3 regions of the Kluyvera sp. 1366 genome follow, and region 2 is predicted to be linked to each of the others. Evidence: predicted binding sites of a transcription regulator. Region 2 holds the regulator's gene; each other region holds the start of a gene.
The links. Region 2 encodes LexA, which represses DNA repair genes until DNA is damaged. Its sites were predicted from a motif close to TNCTGTATGTACATACAGNA; they were not measured.
Positions count from the first base shown of each region.

Region 1 (5,280 bases), on a different contig from region 2:
ATGCGGTGGTGGTGAGTCCGGCCGCCGATATTCGCGGCGTGGAAGAGCGTTTAATCATTCGCGAACCGCTGGAGGCCGCCGACATCAAATATCGCCATGACCGCCAGCTGCTGCGCATCGCGCTGGAACACGCGATTCAGGCCGTTTAATTTCCAGGTGCGCATGAATGCGCACCCTACGAAAACCACGCTGGATTCCTGTAGGGTCGTCATTCATGGCGACCTGGATACCACAATCAGGAAGCCGCAATAAACAGCTCGCGCAGTTGATGTAACTGATCGCGCACGCTGGCAGCCTCTTCAAACTCCAGATTCTGCGCGTGCTGCTGCATCTGCCCTTCCAGCTCGTGAATCTTCTTCTGCATCGCTTGCGGCGTAAGCGCCATATAGTTGGCTTCCGCTTCTGCTGCGGTGCGTGAGGCGGTTTTGCCTTTACCACGCGTTTTCACTACGTTTTTGCCGAGCTCAAGAATATCAGTGATCTTCTTGTTGAGCCCTTGCGGCGTAATGCCATTCTCTTCGTTGTATTTCTGCTGCTTCTCACGACGACGCTCGGTTTCGCCCATCGCGCGCTCCATCGACGGCGTGATTTTATCGGCGTAGAGAATCGCCCGGCCATTGATGTTACGCGCGGCGCGACCAATGGTCTGTATCAGCGAACGCTCCGAACGCAGGAAGCCCTCTTTATCGGCATCGAGAATCGCCACCAGCGACACTTCCGGCATATCCAGACCTTCTCGCAGCAAGTTGATGCCAACCAGCACATCAAATTCGCCAAGACGTAAATCGCGGATGATCTCCATACGTTCCACAGTATCGATATCCGAGTGCAGATAGCGCACCTTCTCGCCGTGCTCCACCAGGTATTCGGTAAGATCTTCCGCCATACGCTTGGTCAGCACAGTCACCAGCACGCGCTCGTTAATCTCAACACGCTTGCGGATTTCCGACAGCAAATCGTCGACCTGCGTCGCCACCGGCCGTACTTCCAGAATCGGATCCAGCAGGCCGGTTGGACGCACCAGCTGATCGATCACTTCGCCACCCGATTTTTCCAGCTCGTAATTGCCCGGTGTGGCCGACACGTAAATGGTTTGCGGAGCGGCTGCTTCAAACTCTTCAAACTTCATCGGACGGTTATCCAGCGCCGACGGCAGGCGGAAACCGTACTCCACCAGCGTCTCTTTACGCGCGCGGTCACCACGATACATGCCGCCAATCTGCGGAATGGTTACGTGCGATTCGTCGACCACCAGCAAGCCATCCGCCGGTAAATAGTCGAACAAGGTCGGCGGCGGCTCGCCCGGTCCGCGCCCGGAGAGATAGCGCGAGTAGTTTTCGATGCCGGAGCAGTAACCCAACTCGTTCATCATCTCGAGATCGAACTGCGTACGCTGGGAAATACGCTGCTCTTCCAGCAGCTTATTGTTCTCCAGCAGCACTTTGCGGCGCACCACCAGCTCATCTTTGATCTCTTCCATCGCCTTAAGAATGCGCTCACGCGGCGTCACATAGTGCGTTTTCGGATAGACGGTAAAGCGCGGGATCACCGAATCAATCTGGCCGGTGAGCGGATCAAACAGCGACAGCCGCTCAACTTCTTCATCAAACAGCTCAATACGCAGCGCAATATCGTCCGATTCCGCCGGGAACACATCGATCACTTCGCCGCGCACGCGGAAGGTGCCGCGCTGGAAGGCCTGATCGTTGCGAGTGTATTGCAGCTCCGCCAGACGACGCAGAATGCTGCGCTGATCGATAATCATGCCGCGCGTCAGATGCAGCATCATTTTCAGGTAGAGATCGGGATCGCCCAAACCGTAGATCGCCGAAACCGAGGCCACGACGATGACATCACGGCGCTCCAGCAGCGCTTTGGTCGCCGACAGACGCATCTGCTCAATGTGCTCATTCACCGAGGCATCTTTCTCGATAAAGGTGTCAGAACTCGGCACATAGGCTTCAGGCTGATAGTAATCGTAATATGAGACGAAAAACTCCACCGCGTTATCCGGGAAGAACTCCTTCATCTCCCCGTAGAGCTGCGCCGCCAGGGTTTTATTTGGCGCCAGCACCATCGTCGGGCGGTTGAGGTCGGCAATCACATTCGCCACGGTAAAGGTTTTACCTGAGCCGGTCACGCCCAACAGCGTTTGATGCGCGAGTCCATCTTCCAGTCCCTCTTCGAGACGGCGAATCGCCTCAGGTTGATCCCCTGAAGGCTTGAAAGCGGAGTTGAGTTTAAAGACTTTGCTCATGTTTTAGCGGTTCCAGCAGATGAAGTCGGCGGGCAGGCTGCTAATTCTACTCTGCTATGGCGAATTTGCCAGAAAATAATACTGGACATAATCACAGTAACCTTGCACGATAATGGCACCTGACGGCGATTCTCTTCAGTGCAATTTAAGCGGCGGGCGGCAAGTTGTTGTTGCGCAATGTTATCCCCAGGCGGAGGATGCTTTTAACATTTGTCAATAGAGTGTCATTAAATTGCAGTCCGATGACAAGGCAGATAATTCGCATGCTTGATTTTAACTAACCTGCTGTTTTAATTCACTTTGACTCAAAAGCCCAGTTTCTCATCATAATGTAGGAAGGCCGCGAATTTACTCGCTTCCACACGGTTTTCAGTCGCTAATGCACAAGGTTATCCACAGTAATGGTGGATAAGTGAATCCAGCCCCGAGCCCATCGGCTGTGTATAATTTTCTCCCGCCCATTCTTAAGCGTGAAAAAAAATTTTTTCGCATTTATTTTTCCCGCCGTGCGTGTCGCATTCCCCCCCTTTTTCCGGCTTTACCTTCCCGTGCCCAGCGAAAAGTCAGGCGTTAAGGCCATTTATTTCTCCGGTTATTGCCTTACGAACGATCAAATGCACCAGAAACGTTAAGCAGTCAGCACCGTCAAAGTGCAGTCGGTTTATCACCGCTGGCAATTGTTAAGCTTCTCTCAACTTTTAGCCGCTGATTTGTCAGGTTTCCGCCGCAGTTGCGCCTGAATTCCCAACCTGGCCTAGGAATTGCAGTATTAGCACTATGGAGTGACGAGTCCATATCGGCGCTTGCCGACGACAGCGGTGTCCATCAATCGTGCACGACTGTATGCCAGACGACACAGAGCGGGAGCATTCAGGCTAATAATCTGGAAGGAGTATGTCAGATGCTGAGTTTACGTTCGGTGAATCAGTTTTACGGTCAAAATCACATTCTGTGGGATGTCGATCTCGATCTGCCGCCGGGCACCTGTACCGGCGTGCTGGGCAGTCCCGGCATGGGCAAAACCACGTTGGTGAACTGCATTATGGGCCGCCTGCCAATTAACAGCGGCTCGATGACCTGGCAGGAAGATGGCGCGCCGCCGGAAGATTTACTGTTGCAACCGGCCGAACTGCGCGCGCGCACCGGCATTGGTTATGTGCCGCAAGGACGGCATATTTTCTCGCAAATGAGCGTGGAGGATAACCTGCTGATCGCCCTGATGGCGGCACAGGACGATCGTAGCCGTGCCATTCCGGAAATGGTGTTCGACCTGTTCCCGGCACTCTATTCATTGCGCCATCAGCGCAGCGGCGAGTTGCCAATGGAACAGCAACAACATTTGGCCCTGGCGCGTGCGCTGGTGCTGCAACCCAAGCTGGTGATTCTGGATGAGCCGACAGAGGGGATGTCGCCGTGGCTGGAAGAGGAGATGGGCAATCTGATTCGTCGGTTAAACCGTGAGTATGGTTTAACCATTCTGCTGCTTGAGCAGCACGTCTCGTTTGTCCGCCGCGTCGCCGATTATTTCCTGCTGCTGCATCGCGGACGCAATGTGGCGCACGGCAAAGTGGCGCAGCTGGATGATTTGACGGTGAATAAGTGGCTGACCGCAAGGTGAAGAGGTAGCCAGGTCGCCGTGAATGGCGACCTGGGTTATTTATTGCGGCAACGTCAAATAACGCCCGCACTCGGCCTGCTGCGCCTGGTCGCGTAGGTGCGGAATCTCACCGAGGAACGGCGCATCAATGCGCTGACGCAGCGTATCCATATACTCCTGATGACGTTTGCCGGGCGGCTGAATATCATTGGCAATCCAGCCCGCAAGGCGTAATCCGCGCGCTTTAATCGCTTCGGCGGTCAGCATGGCATGATTGATGCAGCCTAACTTCACACCCACCACCAGAATCACCGGCAGCTGCTCGGCTTCCACCCAATCGGCGTAAGTTTGCGTCTCCGACAGCGGCGTAAACCACCCGCCTGCGCCTTCGACTAACACCCATTCTGCCTGCTGCTCCAGCGCGCGCAAGCCCGCTGACAGCGTGGTAAAGCTAATCGGCCTGCCCTCTTCCGCGCTAATGATATGCGGCGAGGTCGGCTCGACAAACGCCAGCGGGTTCACCTGCTCGTAGCTTAACGGCAAGGTGCTGTAGCGCTGCAACGCCAGCGCGTCGCTGTTGCGGATGCCCTGCGGCGTGATTTCGCAGCCGGATGCCACCGGCTTATAGCCTGCGGTGCGTAAACCGGCGGCGCTTGCCGCCTGCAGCAGCGCGCCGCTGGCCACGGTTTTGCCAACTTCGGTATCGGTTCCGGTAATAAACCAGCGTGTCATTTGCTTAAAACTCCATACATCAGGTGATAACTCAGGCGATAACCGGACTCGTCCTGCGGCCAGCGCTGCTCAAGTTGTGCCAGTTGGGAACGCGTTAGCACGCTGGCACCGCGACCATCGTGCAGGTGCGTGGCCCCAATGCCTTTCAGCGATCGCATAGCGCTGAGCGCACTGGGAAAATGCAGGGTGATAACCTGCTGCTGCGCAGCGATCGGCAGCGTCGCGGTGGCCGCATGAAACTGGGCAGCGCTGAGGAAACGGTTGGCGTGCCGGCGACCATCCAGCTGTGCCCACGCGTAATGCACTTCGTGCAGCGAACCGTCGAGCAACGTGGAAAACAGCACCGTGCCGCCCGGCCGCGTGACGCGCATAAACTGCTGCAGCGCGGTGTGCAAGTCGCTGCTCCACTGCACCGCCAGATTGCTCCACACGCCGTCAACGCTGGCGTCCGGCAGCGCCAACGCATCAATATCGCCCAACAGATAGTGCTGCGCCGATTGCTGATCGCGCGCGGTTTGCAGCATGTTGGGCGACAGATCGAGCGCCGTCAGCGTGCGCCCGCGATCGCGCCAGTAGCGGCTATACCAGCCGGTACCGCACCCGGCATCCAGCAGGTGCGGACCAAAACCAGCGGGCGCCAGCGCCAGCAGCGCATCGCCGCTCAGCCGCTGTAACTGCGCGTGCTGCTCGTAAT
Region 1 is NZ_JBTRDW010000004.1:126,462-131,741, forward strand. It holds gene ACVLVH_RS09865 (gluconeogenesis factor YvcK family protein) at 1-149, shown strand, start outside; gene uvrB (excinuclease ABC subunit UvrB) at 236-2,257, opposite strand; gene ACVLVH_RS09875 (ABC transporter ATP-binding protein) at 3,159-3,875, shown strand; gene bioD (dethiobiotin synthase) at 3,915-4,586, opposite strand; gene bioC (malonyl-ACP O-methyltransferase BioC) at 4,583-5,280, opposite strand, start outside.
Region 1: the regulator LexA is predicted to act here: its motif matches at 2,337-2,356, upstream of uvrB (excinuclease ABC subunit UvrB).

Region 2 (5,280 bases):
GCCCATTGCGTCGTTACGCGCGTCGTACCATGTACCTGCTGCCAGAACTGAGGAAGAGAGAAATACTGCATTCAAACCAACAAGATAAGCTACTTTTTTGTGCCTGAATAATGTCTTCGCCATGAGCCTGCCATCACCTTTGAAATGTCGCTGAATCACTCACCGACTGAAAGTTTAGTTAGCCGCTATTCTGAACCCTGGCTAACGCTTCATTGCTGTGAATTAAAAGGAAATAGCACTGCTATTCGCAGAATTGGACGCTTCCACGCCATTCCGCTGTGTTTTTATGCAGAAAAATTAACAGTGGGTTAATTGATACCAGAAATTACTTAAGACCTTTTGAACCATAGCCGCTAACCCGGTGAGTTGCAAAGCAAAATCCGTGCAGGCGTTGCGCTGCCTGGTCGGACGCATTTTACAGACATAAGGGTTGCAGCAATATTGACGGGAAAATGGCGATGGTAATCTATTGATTGAGGAGAATTTTCTTAGGGATTTTAAGGACAATAAGCAATCACAGCAGCGTTAAATTTTGTGTGATAAAATAACATCACCTGCAACCCGGAGAATGCTTATGTCAAACCTCACGCCAGAACAACTTCTTACCCAGGCTGAATCACTTTGCCTTGATCGCGGCGTGCGCCTGACCACTCAACGCGCCGAAGTGTTGCGCTTAATGGCAGAGCAGAATGGTTCGATAAGCGCTTACGATTTGCTGGATCAACTGCGTGTCAGTGAACCGCAAGCAAAACCGCCCACCATCTATCGCGCGCTGGATTTCCTGCTGGAACAGGGATTTATTCATCGCGTAGAGTCAAATAATAGTTACGTGGTTTGCCATCATTTTGATGAGCCAGCACATACTTCGGTGATGTTGGTGTGTGACGGTTGTGCGGCAGTAAGCGAAAAACATGCTCATGGCGTGGAAAAAACCATCGCTGCATTAGCGGATCAGGCGGGATTTTCTCTGCGACATACCGTAATTGAGGCACATGGCCTGTGCGAAAATTGCGCAGAAGTGGCGGCTTGTACGCACCACGAAAGCTGCGAGCATGACCATCAGGCCGAGGGTAAAAAGCGGATAAGAAAATAGGGAGGCACATCCTTGTGCCGGGCCAATCACTACGCTAAATGATTGGCGGGTAGGAGCATCATCCGTGAAGTGAGATTACCAGCGGTAATCTTTGTTGGTTGTTTCCCAGTCTTTAACTTCTTTCTCGGCCTGGTCTTTACCATAACCGTAGCGTTCCTGGATTTTACCAACCAGCTGATCGCGTTTACCTTCGATCACAGTGAAGTCGTCATCGGTCAGCTTGCCCCACTTCTCTTTAAACTTGCCTTTGAACTGCTTCCAGTTTCCGCTCGCTTCGTCTTTGTTCATAATATTCCTCCACTACATCCTGAGTGAGATAGATATATTGCCTGCTTAGCTGGCGATATACCCAGACAACGCGCTACTCATATGCGCCGTATGAGGTAATTGTAGTAGCCGCTTCGCAGTTTGCAGAGAAATACAGATTAATCTGTAGGTTACGCTTCGCTTATTCAGGCGTTAAACCAGCTATCGCGCCGCCAGTGACCACGCCAAATGAGCCACAGCGTCAGTCCGCGTAACGCGAGGAATACCGTCACCGCCAGCCATAAACCGTGATTACCGAGCCACGGCAGCGTGAGCAGCGATACGCCGTAGCCGATCGCCGCCATCACCATGCTGTTGCGCATCTCACGCCCGCGCGTCGCGCCGATAAACATGCCGTCCAGCAGATAGCACCAGACGCCAACCAGCGGCAGAATCACTTGCCAAATCAGATAGCGGTCGGCCATCTCTCGTAGCGCTTCCAGTGACGTCAGCATCGCCACAATCTCCGGACCGGTGAATGCATAAATCAGCGCAAAGATCGCGGCGACGAAGCATGCCTGGCGACAAGCCGCATGCCAAATCAGCAATAGTCGGCTGCGATCTTTGGCCCCAACCGCTTCACCCGAACAGGCTTCAACCGCGTAGGCAAATCCATCCAGCGCGTATGCGGTGAAAGTGAGGAACATCAGCAGCACCGCGTTGACTGCCACTACATCCGGCCCAATGCGTGCGCCAAGGATGGTGAGCGACGCGAAGCAGATTTGCAGCATCAAAGAACGCAGCATAATGTCGCGATTGAGGCGGAATAGCCGCGCCGCATCGCCGCGCCAGCTGCTTTTGAGTAAAGCAAAGTGGATACCGCGCATCTTCAGCACCCGCGCCACCATCCACAAACCCACGCCCAGCGTGACATATTCTGCCAGCGCGGTAGCCGCCGCCGCTCCGGCGACACCCCAATGCAGTTTGAGCACGAACAGCAGATCCAGCAGGATATTCACCAGGTTGCCGATGATTAGCAGCACCATCGGTGCCCGCGCGTACTGCACGCCCAGCAGCCAGCCAAGAATCACCAAATTGGTCAAGGTTGCGGGCGCACTTAGCCAGCGAATCTCAATAAATATTTTCGCCTGTTGCTGCACTTCCGGGCTGCCACCCATTAAAGCTGCCGCCAGGCTGCTGACCGGCGTTCGCAGCACCATAAACAGCGCACCAAAAACCAGCGCAATCAGTAGCGGTTGTATTAAGGCGCGCGCCAGCGCCGTTTTGTCATTGGCGCCAAATGCCTGAGCGGTGAGTCCGGTGGTGCTCATGCGCAGGAACAGCAGGAGCATAAAGATGAAGCTGGTGGCGGTTGTGCCCACGGCGACGCCACCGAGGTAGATTGGGCTATCGAGATGACCAATAACGGCGGTATCCACCACACCCAGTAATGGGACGGTGATATTTGACAGGATCATCGGCAGCGCTAGCCGCCAGAGCGTTTTATCTGAGGAGGAAAACAGCTGCATTAGCCCATTCCGTTGTGTGCGGTAATCAGCGTAATGGCGCCAGAATGAGCCGCAGAAAGAGTCACAGAGAAGTAAAACAGCAGACTGCGGTCAGCGCAAACACGCACCGCCGCAGTTAAAGTGGATCAGAAACTGATCAGAGCCACTCGCCGTTGCGCACAATCCCGACAGCTAAACCTTCAACGGTTAGCGACTGCTCACGGGTATCCACGACAATCGGCTGAAAATCGGTGTTTTCAGGTAGCAGATGGACAATCGCACCCTGCTTTTTCCAGCGTTTCACTGTGACTTCATCATCAATGCGCGCCACGACAACCTGGCCGTTACGCACTTCCTGCGTTTTGTGTACCGCTAACAGATCGCCATCCATAATGCCGATGTCTTTCATCGACATACCGCTCACGCGCAGCAGGAAATCGGCGCTCGGTTTAAAGAGGTTAGCATCCACCTGATAGTGGGCTTCGATGTGTTCTTGAGCCAGCAAAGGTTCACCGGCAGCGACGCGGCCAATCAGCGGCAGCCCTTCGCTCGGTTCTTCTTCCATCAGCAAACGAATTCCGCGCGATGCGCCGGAAACAATTTCAATTACGCCTTTACGCGCCAGCGCTTTCAGATGCTCTTCGGCAGCATTGGGCGAGCGGAAACCCAGTTGCGCAGCAATTTCCGCACGCGTTGGCGGCATGCCCGTCTGGTTAATATGGTCGCGAATCAGGTCATAGACCTGTTGCTGCCGTGCAGTTAACGCTTTCATCCCGCCCCCTGGTTGTTTATACAGTCGCTGTGAGTATATACAGGTATTCGCGAAATGAAAACCGTAACAGAGGGAAAAATCAGCGGTTTGATGAATCTGGAATCCCTATCTCAAATGCGTCCAGAGCAGCGCGCTCCAGACGAACAGAGCCAGTAAGATAGTCAGCAATACGGCAGCCGATCCCATATCTTTGGCGCGGCCCGCGAGCGGATGTTGCTCCTGCCCGATGCGGTCGACCACCGCTTCGATAGCACTATTAAGGATCTCAACGATGATAACCAGCACTACCGAGCCAATCATCAGGATGCGGGAAAGGGTATCTACATCCAGCCAGCAAGCCACGAGAATGGCCACCAGCGCGGCAATGGCTTCCTGCCGAAAAGCGGCTTCGTGCTGCCATGCGGCACGCAGGCCCTGCCAGGAATAACCGGCGGCTTTCACTATTCTTACTAAACCGGTGACGTTATTTGCCATGTCTATGGAACCCTTGAACTATTTTGACGTCAATGTGTGGGCAGTATGAGGCGGCAGAGCCACAGACCTTCGCTGCGCTTTCTGGTATGCTTGCCGCGCTTTGCTAACAAGAGGCTTAAAGTTGTCTATGTCAGGTTGGCGTAAACTCTATTACAAATTATTGAATTTACCACTCTCTATTTTGGTAAAAAGTAAGGTCATTCCGACCGATCCTATCTCTGAACATGGGATCGATCCGACACGTCCGGTGATGTATGTTTTGCCTTATGATTCAAAGGCTGACCTGCTCACACTGCGTGCTCAATGCCTGAAACATGATCTGCCCGATCCGCTGGCTCCGCTGGAGATCGATGGCACCCTGCTGCCGCGCCACGTGTTTATTCACGATGGCCCACGCGTAATTCCCTATTTCGTGGCCAATCCCGAATCGGTAAAGCTGTTCCACGATTATCTGGATTTGCACCGCAGCAACCCGCAACTCGATGTGCAAATGCTGCCGGTCGCGGTGATGTTTGGTCGTGCGCCGGGACGTGAAACCTCCGGTGAATCCACGCCGCATCTGCGCGTGCTCAATGGCGTGCAGAAGTTCTTCGCCATTTTGTGGCACGGCCGCGACAGCTTTGTTCGCTTCTCGCAAACCGTTTCGTTGCGCCAGATGGCGACCGAGCACGGCACCGATAAGTCGATTGCCCAAAAGCTGGCTCGCGTGGCGCGCATTCATTTTGCCCGCCAACGTCTGGCCGCGGTCGGCCCGCGTCTGCCTGCACGTCAGGATCTCTTCAACAAGCTGTTACAATCCAAAGCGATCGAAAAAGCAGTAGAAGATGAAGCGCGCAGCAAAAAGATTTCGCATGAGAAAGCCCAGCAGAACGCCATCGAAATGATGGAAGAAGTGGCGGCGGACTTTTCTTATGAAGCGATTAAAGTCACTGACCGCGTGATGGGCTGGCTGTGGAGCCGCCTGTATCAGGGCATCAACGTGCATGGCGGTGAGCGCGTGCGTCAGCTGGCGCAGGATGGTCATGAGATTGTCTATGTGCCCTGCCACCGCAGCCACATGGATTACCTGCTGCTCTCCTACGTGCTTTATCATCAAGGCCTGGTGCCGCCGCATATTGCTGCCGGTATTAACCTGAACTTCTGGCCAGCCGGCCCGATTTTCCGTCGTCTGGGCGCCTTCTTTATTC
Region 2 is NZ_JBTRDW010000011.1:74,092-79,371, reverse strand. It holds gene ACVLVH_RS21425 (conjugal transfer protein TraF) at 1-123, opposite strand, end outside; gene zur (zinc uptake transcriptional repressor Zur) at 575-1,093, shown strand; gene ACVLVH_RS21415 (CsbD family protein) at 1,169-1,381, opposite strand; gene dinF (MATE family efflux transporter DinF) at 1,546-2,868, opposite strand; gene lexA (transcriptional repressor LexA) at 3,005-3,619, opposite strand; gene ACVLVH_RS21400 (diacylglycerol kinase) at 3,725-4,093, opposite strand; gene plsB (glycerol-3-phosphate 1-O-acyltransferase PlsB) at 4,221-5,280, shown strand, end outside.

Region 3 (5,280 bases), on a different contig from region 2:
AGAGCAACAAAGTTGCGGCGGTTGGCATCTGCAGCGCCCATGCCAACCATCGCCATGAACAGGGGAATCAGTGGCGCGGTGACCAGCAGAATCAATCCCGCCGCCCAGTTTATTGGAAAAATGGCGATCAATATGGCCAACGGAATAAAGAGTGCCAGCGACATCTGAGGCAGATAACGCGCGTAGTATTCCTGCATCTCTTCGATTTGTTCGAGTAGTAGCGTAGCCCAACTGCCTGCTGGCTTACCTTGAATCCAGGCGGGACCGAGCACATTGAGTCGATCCAGAACCTGCTGACGCAGCGCACGGCGAATGGCAACGCCGGCGCGATGTCCTGCCATTTCGCGGGCGTAATGCAATCCGGCGCGCAAAACAAAGCACAGCAGCAGCAACAGAAAATCGGTGAGCAGTGATGCGCGCGGTTGCTGTGCGACAAGCAGATTTTGCAGCAGCGAAGCCAGTAACCAGGCTTGGGCGATAATGACCAATGCGCCAGCAAAACCCAGCAGCGAAGCCGCACGTAAGTTGCGCGCACCGTGATGACGTTGCTGACGGAGCCAGCGGAGAAGTTCTTGTTGCCGTGATTTGTTCATGCGATGCCGTTTGGTAACTCAAAAGAGATGTAAATCCCGGATGAAAACCCAGCAATATCGGGCGCGTGAACTGTAGCACGCAGGTAACAAAAAAGGCGACCAAAACTGGCCGCCTTTTAGCGATTATGATCAGGTTATTAACAACTTACTTATCGTTTTTAACCAGTCCATCGAGGAAGCGTTCCGCATCCAACGCCGCCATACAGCCGGTACCGGCAGAGGTAATGGCCTGGCGATAAATATGATCCATCACATCGCCGGCAGCGAACACGCCTGGGATGCTGGTTTGCGTGGCGTTGCCGTGCAGACCAGACTGCACTTTGATGTAGCCATTTTCCAAATCCAGCTGACCATCAAAAATTGCGGTATTTGGACTGTGGCCGATGGCGACAAACAAACCAGCGACGTCCAGTGATTCAGCCGCTTCACCTTTGGTAGACAGCAGTTTCAAGCCCGTCACGCCCATTTGATCGCCAACCACTTCATCCAGCGTGCGGTCGGTGTGCAGCACGATGTTGCCATTGCGCACTTTTTCCATCAGACGGTCAATAAGGATTTTCTCAGCGCGGAAACTGTCGCGACGGTGAATCAGATGCACTTCTGCAGCAATGTTAGCCAGATAAAGCGCTTCTTCAACGGCAGTGTTACCGCCACCAATGACGGCAACTTTCTGATTGCGGTAGAAGAAGCCGTCGCAGGTCGCACAAGCAGAGACGCCTTTGCCTTTGAACGCTTCTTCTGATGGCAATCCGAGATAACGTGCCGATGCGCCAGTGGCGATGATCAACGCATCAGCAGTGTATTCACCGCTGTCGCCGACCAGACGGAACGGACGGTTCTGCAAATCGACGGTATGAATGTGGTCAAAAATGATCTCGGTGTTGAATTTCTCGGCATGCTCCTGCATGCGCTCCATCAACGCTGGACCGGTCAGATCGTTTGCATCGCCTGGCCAGTTCTCCACTTCGGTGGTGGTGGTGAGCTGACCTCCTTTCTCCAGTCCGGTAATTAACACCGGATTCAGGTTAGCGCGCGCTGCATATACTGCTGCAGTGTAACCGGCAGGGCCGGAGCCCAGAATGAGCAGCTTACTGTGTTTGGCCGTACTCATGCGTTCCTCAATTTTTTTCTGACGACATAGTTTTTGATTGTAGGGAAATTAACGCCGCAAAAAAAGGCTCCAGCAATTTTGTTAACAATCACTGCGAGCGGCGTAGACGATGAGTGCAAGTTTTGCACGCGCGTTGCGCCAAAAGGGGGCAATGCTCGGCAATTAGTGGTGCAGCAGCATAAAAATTCTCATTTAAAAACAGCAACCCAGAACTCTATCTGGCATCTTGTACTGAATTTGGATGTTTTACTTTGACAATCGCCTGCGCTTTTGCGAAAACATTGGGAGAAGCAGAGAATATTTAGCGATTCAAAACAGAATTTCATTTCTGTTTTTGTCTGTTTAGCCGAATAAACTCAGCCTGACATTGGTAGTGACGCATGATGTGGACAGACAACATGCGTCATACGGATGGACGCGTTACTGCACAGGCTTATGGTCTTCACTTCAGTAAGGCCCTGAACAATGAGCGTTTTCAGGGTGTGGCAGGTTAAGGGAAGGAATTAAGAGAGACAATAATAATGGTAGACAATAAGAAACGCCCCGGAAAAGATTTAGATCGTATCGACAGAAATATTCTGAATGAACTGCAGAAAGACGGTCGAATTTCTAATGTCGAGCTTTCCAAACGTGTTGGATTATCGCCAACTCCATGTCTTGAGCGCGTGCGCCGCCTCGAGCGTCAAGGCTTCATTCTGGGCTACACCGCGCAGCTCAACCCGCATTATCTGGATGCTTCACTGCTGGTTTTCGTTGAGATTACTCTGAATCGTGGTGCGCCAGATGTGTTTGAACAATTTAACGCCGCCGTGCAAAAACTTGAGGAAACTCAAGAATGTCACCTTGTTTCCGGTGATTTTGACTACCTGCTGAAAACCCGCGTACCGGATATGTCCGCTTATCGTAAACTACTGGGTGAGACCTTGCTGCGTCTGCCGGGCGTAAACGACACCCGTACTTACGTGGTGATGGAAGAGGTCAAACAGAGCAATCGTCTGGTGATCAAAACCCGGTAGTGCAGGGCAGGTGCAAAGCTTGCAGGATTTCGGTACACTCCTGTGAATTCATACAGGACCAACGTCGGGCATGCCCGACGTTGTTGCCTTCTTAATTTACAGGCACCTGGAGAGTTCTCTTGAGCCAGGAATATACAGAAGATAAAGATGTTTCGTTACAACCGCTGAGCAGTGGACGTCGTCTGCTGGAAGCGTTGCTCATTCTTGTGGCCTTGTTCGCCATCTATTTGATGGTGTCGCTGGTTAGTTTTAACCCGTCAGATCCAAGCTGGTCACAAACCGCATGGCACGAACCTATCCATAATCTGGGTGGTAGCGTCGGCGCATGGCTGGCCGATACGCTATTGTTCATCTTTGGCGTGATGGCCTACGCCATTCCTCCCGTCATTATTGGTCTGTGTTGGATCACCTTCCGCCAACGTGATCGTCAGGATTACATCGACTACTTTGCCGTTGGTTTACGCCTGATTGGCGTGCTGGCCTTGGTGGTAACGACCTGTGGTCTGGCGGCGCTCAACGTAGATGACATCTGGTATTTTGCTTCCGGCGGCGTAATCGGCAGCCTGGTCAGCAATGCGATGGCACCGTGGTTCAGTTCGGCTGGCGGCACCTTGACGCTGCTGTGCGTCTGGGCTGCCGGCATCACGCTTTATACCGGATGGTCATGGCTGACGATTGCCGAGAAGATCGGCGGCGTGGTGATGGGTGTTCTGACCTTTGCCAGCAATCGTTCACGACATGACGAACCCTGGCAGGAAGAAGAATACGACGACGAAGAGCTTGCTGATGAGGTGTCGCCTCCGATGCATGCTGCACACTCCGTTAATGACGACGATGATGTCTTGTTAGCTCAACCGCGCAAGGTGAGCGAACCGGTTGCTGCGGAGTTGAGCGACGATCCGCTGCTGGCGAAGGCGAGTGCGGCAACTGCCGCTGCAATTGCGGTTACTACGCAAGCTGCACAGCAAACTCCAGCTGCACAGCAAACTCCAGCTGCTATGCAGCCTGCTCCAGCCGCATCTGCTGAACCCGACGCAATGCCACGCGTTGCCGAAGCCACGGCTCAGTCGATTCCGGCTCCTCAGCCTGTTGCTGCAGCACAACAACCAATCGCGCAGCCTTCTGCTCCGCTCTATCGTTTCGAGATGCCAGGTGAAGCAGCACCTTCACCGTTTTCGCCGGCTGATGACGATGAGGGCCCGAGCATGGGCAACTGGCAGGATGCCGCTTCATCTTCTGCACCTTTAAACAGTCTCGCCGCCGCTTCACTTGCCGCTGGAGCAGTCAAAGCAGCGACATCACCTGCTGCTTATTCACCTGCCTTCGATATCGTACCTGAGCGTGATTACAACCCGCAGGTGAAGCAGGGCATTGGTCCAGAGTTGCCGCGTCCAAACAAAGTTAAGTTGCCAACACGACGTGAGTTAGCTTCGTACGGCATTAAGTTGCCCTCGCAGCGCATGGCGGAAGAACAGGCTAAAGATGCTGAGCAGCAACAGCCGGAAGTCACTGCGTCTTACAGCGTTCCTCCACAGGAAGAGGATGTTGAGCTGCAAGAGGCGCAGTTGCGTGAAGCCTTCGCGTCGCAGCAGCAGAATCGTTACGGTGAAAGCTGGCAGGAAGCGTCTGAGCCTGATGATGAGGATGCATTGCAGCAGGCTCAACTTGCACGTCAGTTCGCCGATCAGCAGCAGCAACGCTATACCGAACCTGAAGTGAAGGAAGCACCGGTATTTAATCTGGATACGTCGTCTGCTTTTGATTTTTCACCAATGAAAGATTTGGTCGACGATAGCCCGAGCGAGCCACTGTTCACTATTTCTGCATCGCCAGAGCCGGAAGAGCCCGCGCCGTGGCAACAACCTGCTGCGCCGGAGCCAGCGGCAATGCCGTCGTTGAGTGCTGAATCCAGCCCATGGTCGTCGCCGGAACAGGAAGCCTATTCTGCGCCACCTGCACCAGTGAAACCTGCTGCGCCGGTGCAGGACAGCTTGTTCCATCCGTTCCTGGTTCGCCATGAACAGCCGCTGGAAAAACCTTCTACGCCGCTGCCCACGCTGGATCTGCTCACGTCACCACCGGCAGAAGAAGAGCCGGTAGATATGTTTGCGCTGGAGCAAACCGCGCGGCTGGTTGAAGCACGCCTGGCTGATTATCGAGTGAAGGCGGAGGTTGTAGGTATTTCACCAGGTCCGGTCATTACCCGCTTCGAACTCGATTTAGCGCCAGGCGTCAAAGCTTCCCGTATTTCTAACTTGTCGCGTGACCTGGCGCGTTCTCTGTCTGCGGTTGCCGTGCGCGTGGTGGAAGTGATTCCAGGCAAGCCTTACGTCGGGCTTGAACTGCCAAATAAACATCGTCAAACCGTTTATCTGCGCGAAGTACTGGATTGCCCTAAATTTCGTGAAAACCCGTCACCGCTTGCAGTGGTGTTGGGTAAAGACATTGCTGGCCAGCCGGTGGTGGCTGATTTGGCGAAAATGCCGCACTTGCTGGTTGCCGGTACCACTGGTTCCGGTAAATCAGTGGGCGTTAACACCATGATCATCAGCATGCTGTA
Region 3 is NZ_JBTRDW010000006.1:426,974-432,253, reverse strand. It holds gene cydD (heme ABC transporter permease/ATP-binding protein CydD) at 1-593, opposite strand, end outside; gene trxB (thioredoxin-disulfide reductase) at 739-1,704, opposite strand; gene lrp (leucine-responsive transcriptional regulator Lrp) at 2,226-2,720, shown strand; gene ACVLVH_RS16200 (DNA translocase FtsK 4TM domain-containing protein) at 2,840-5,280, shown strand, end outside.
Region 3: the regulator LexA is predicted to act here: its motif matches at 2,759-2,778, upstream of ACVLVH_RS16200 (DNA translocase FtsK 4TM domain-containing protein).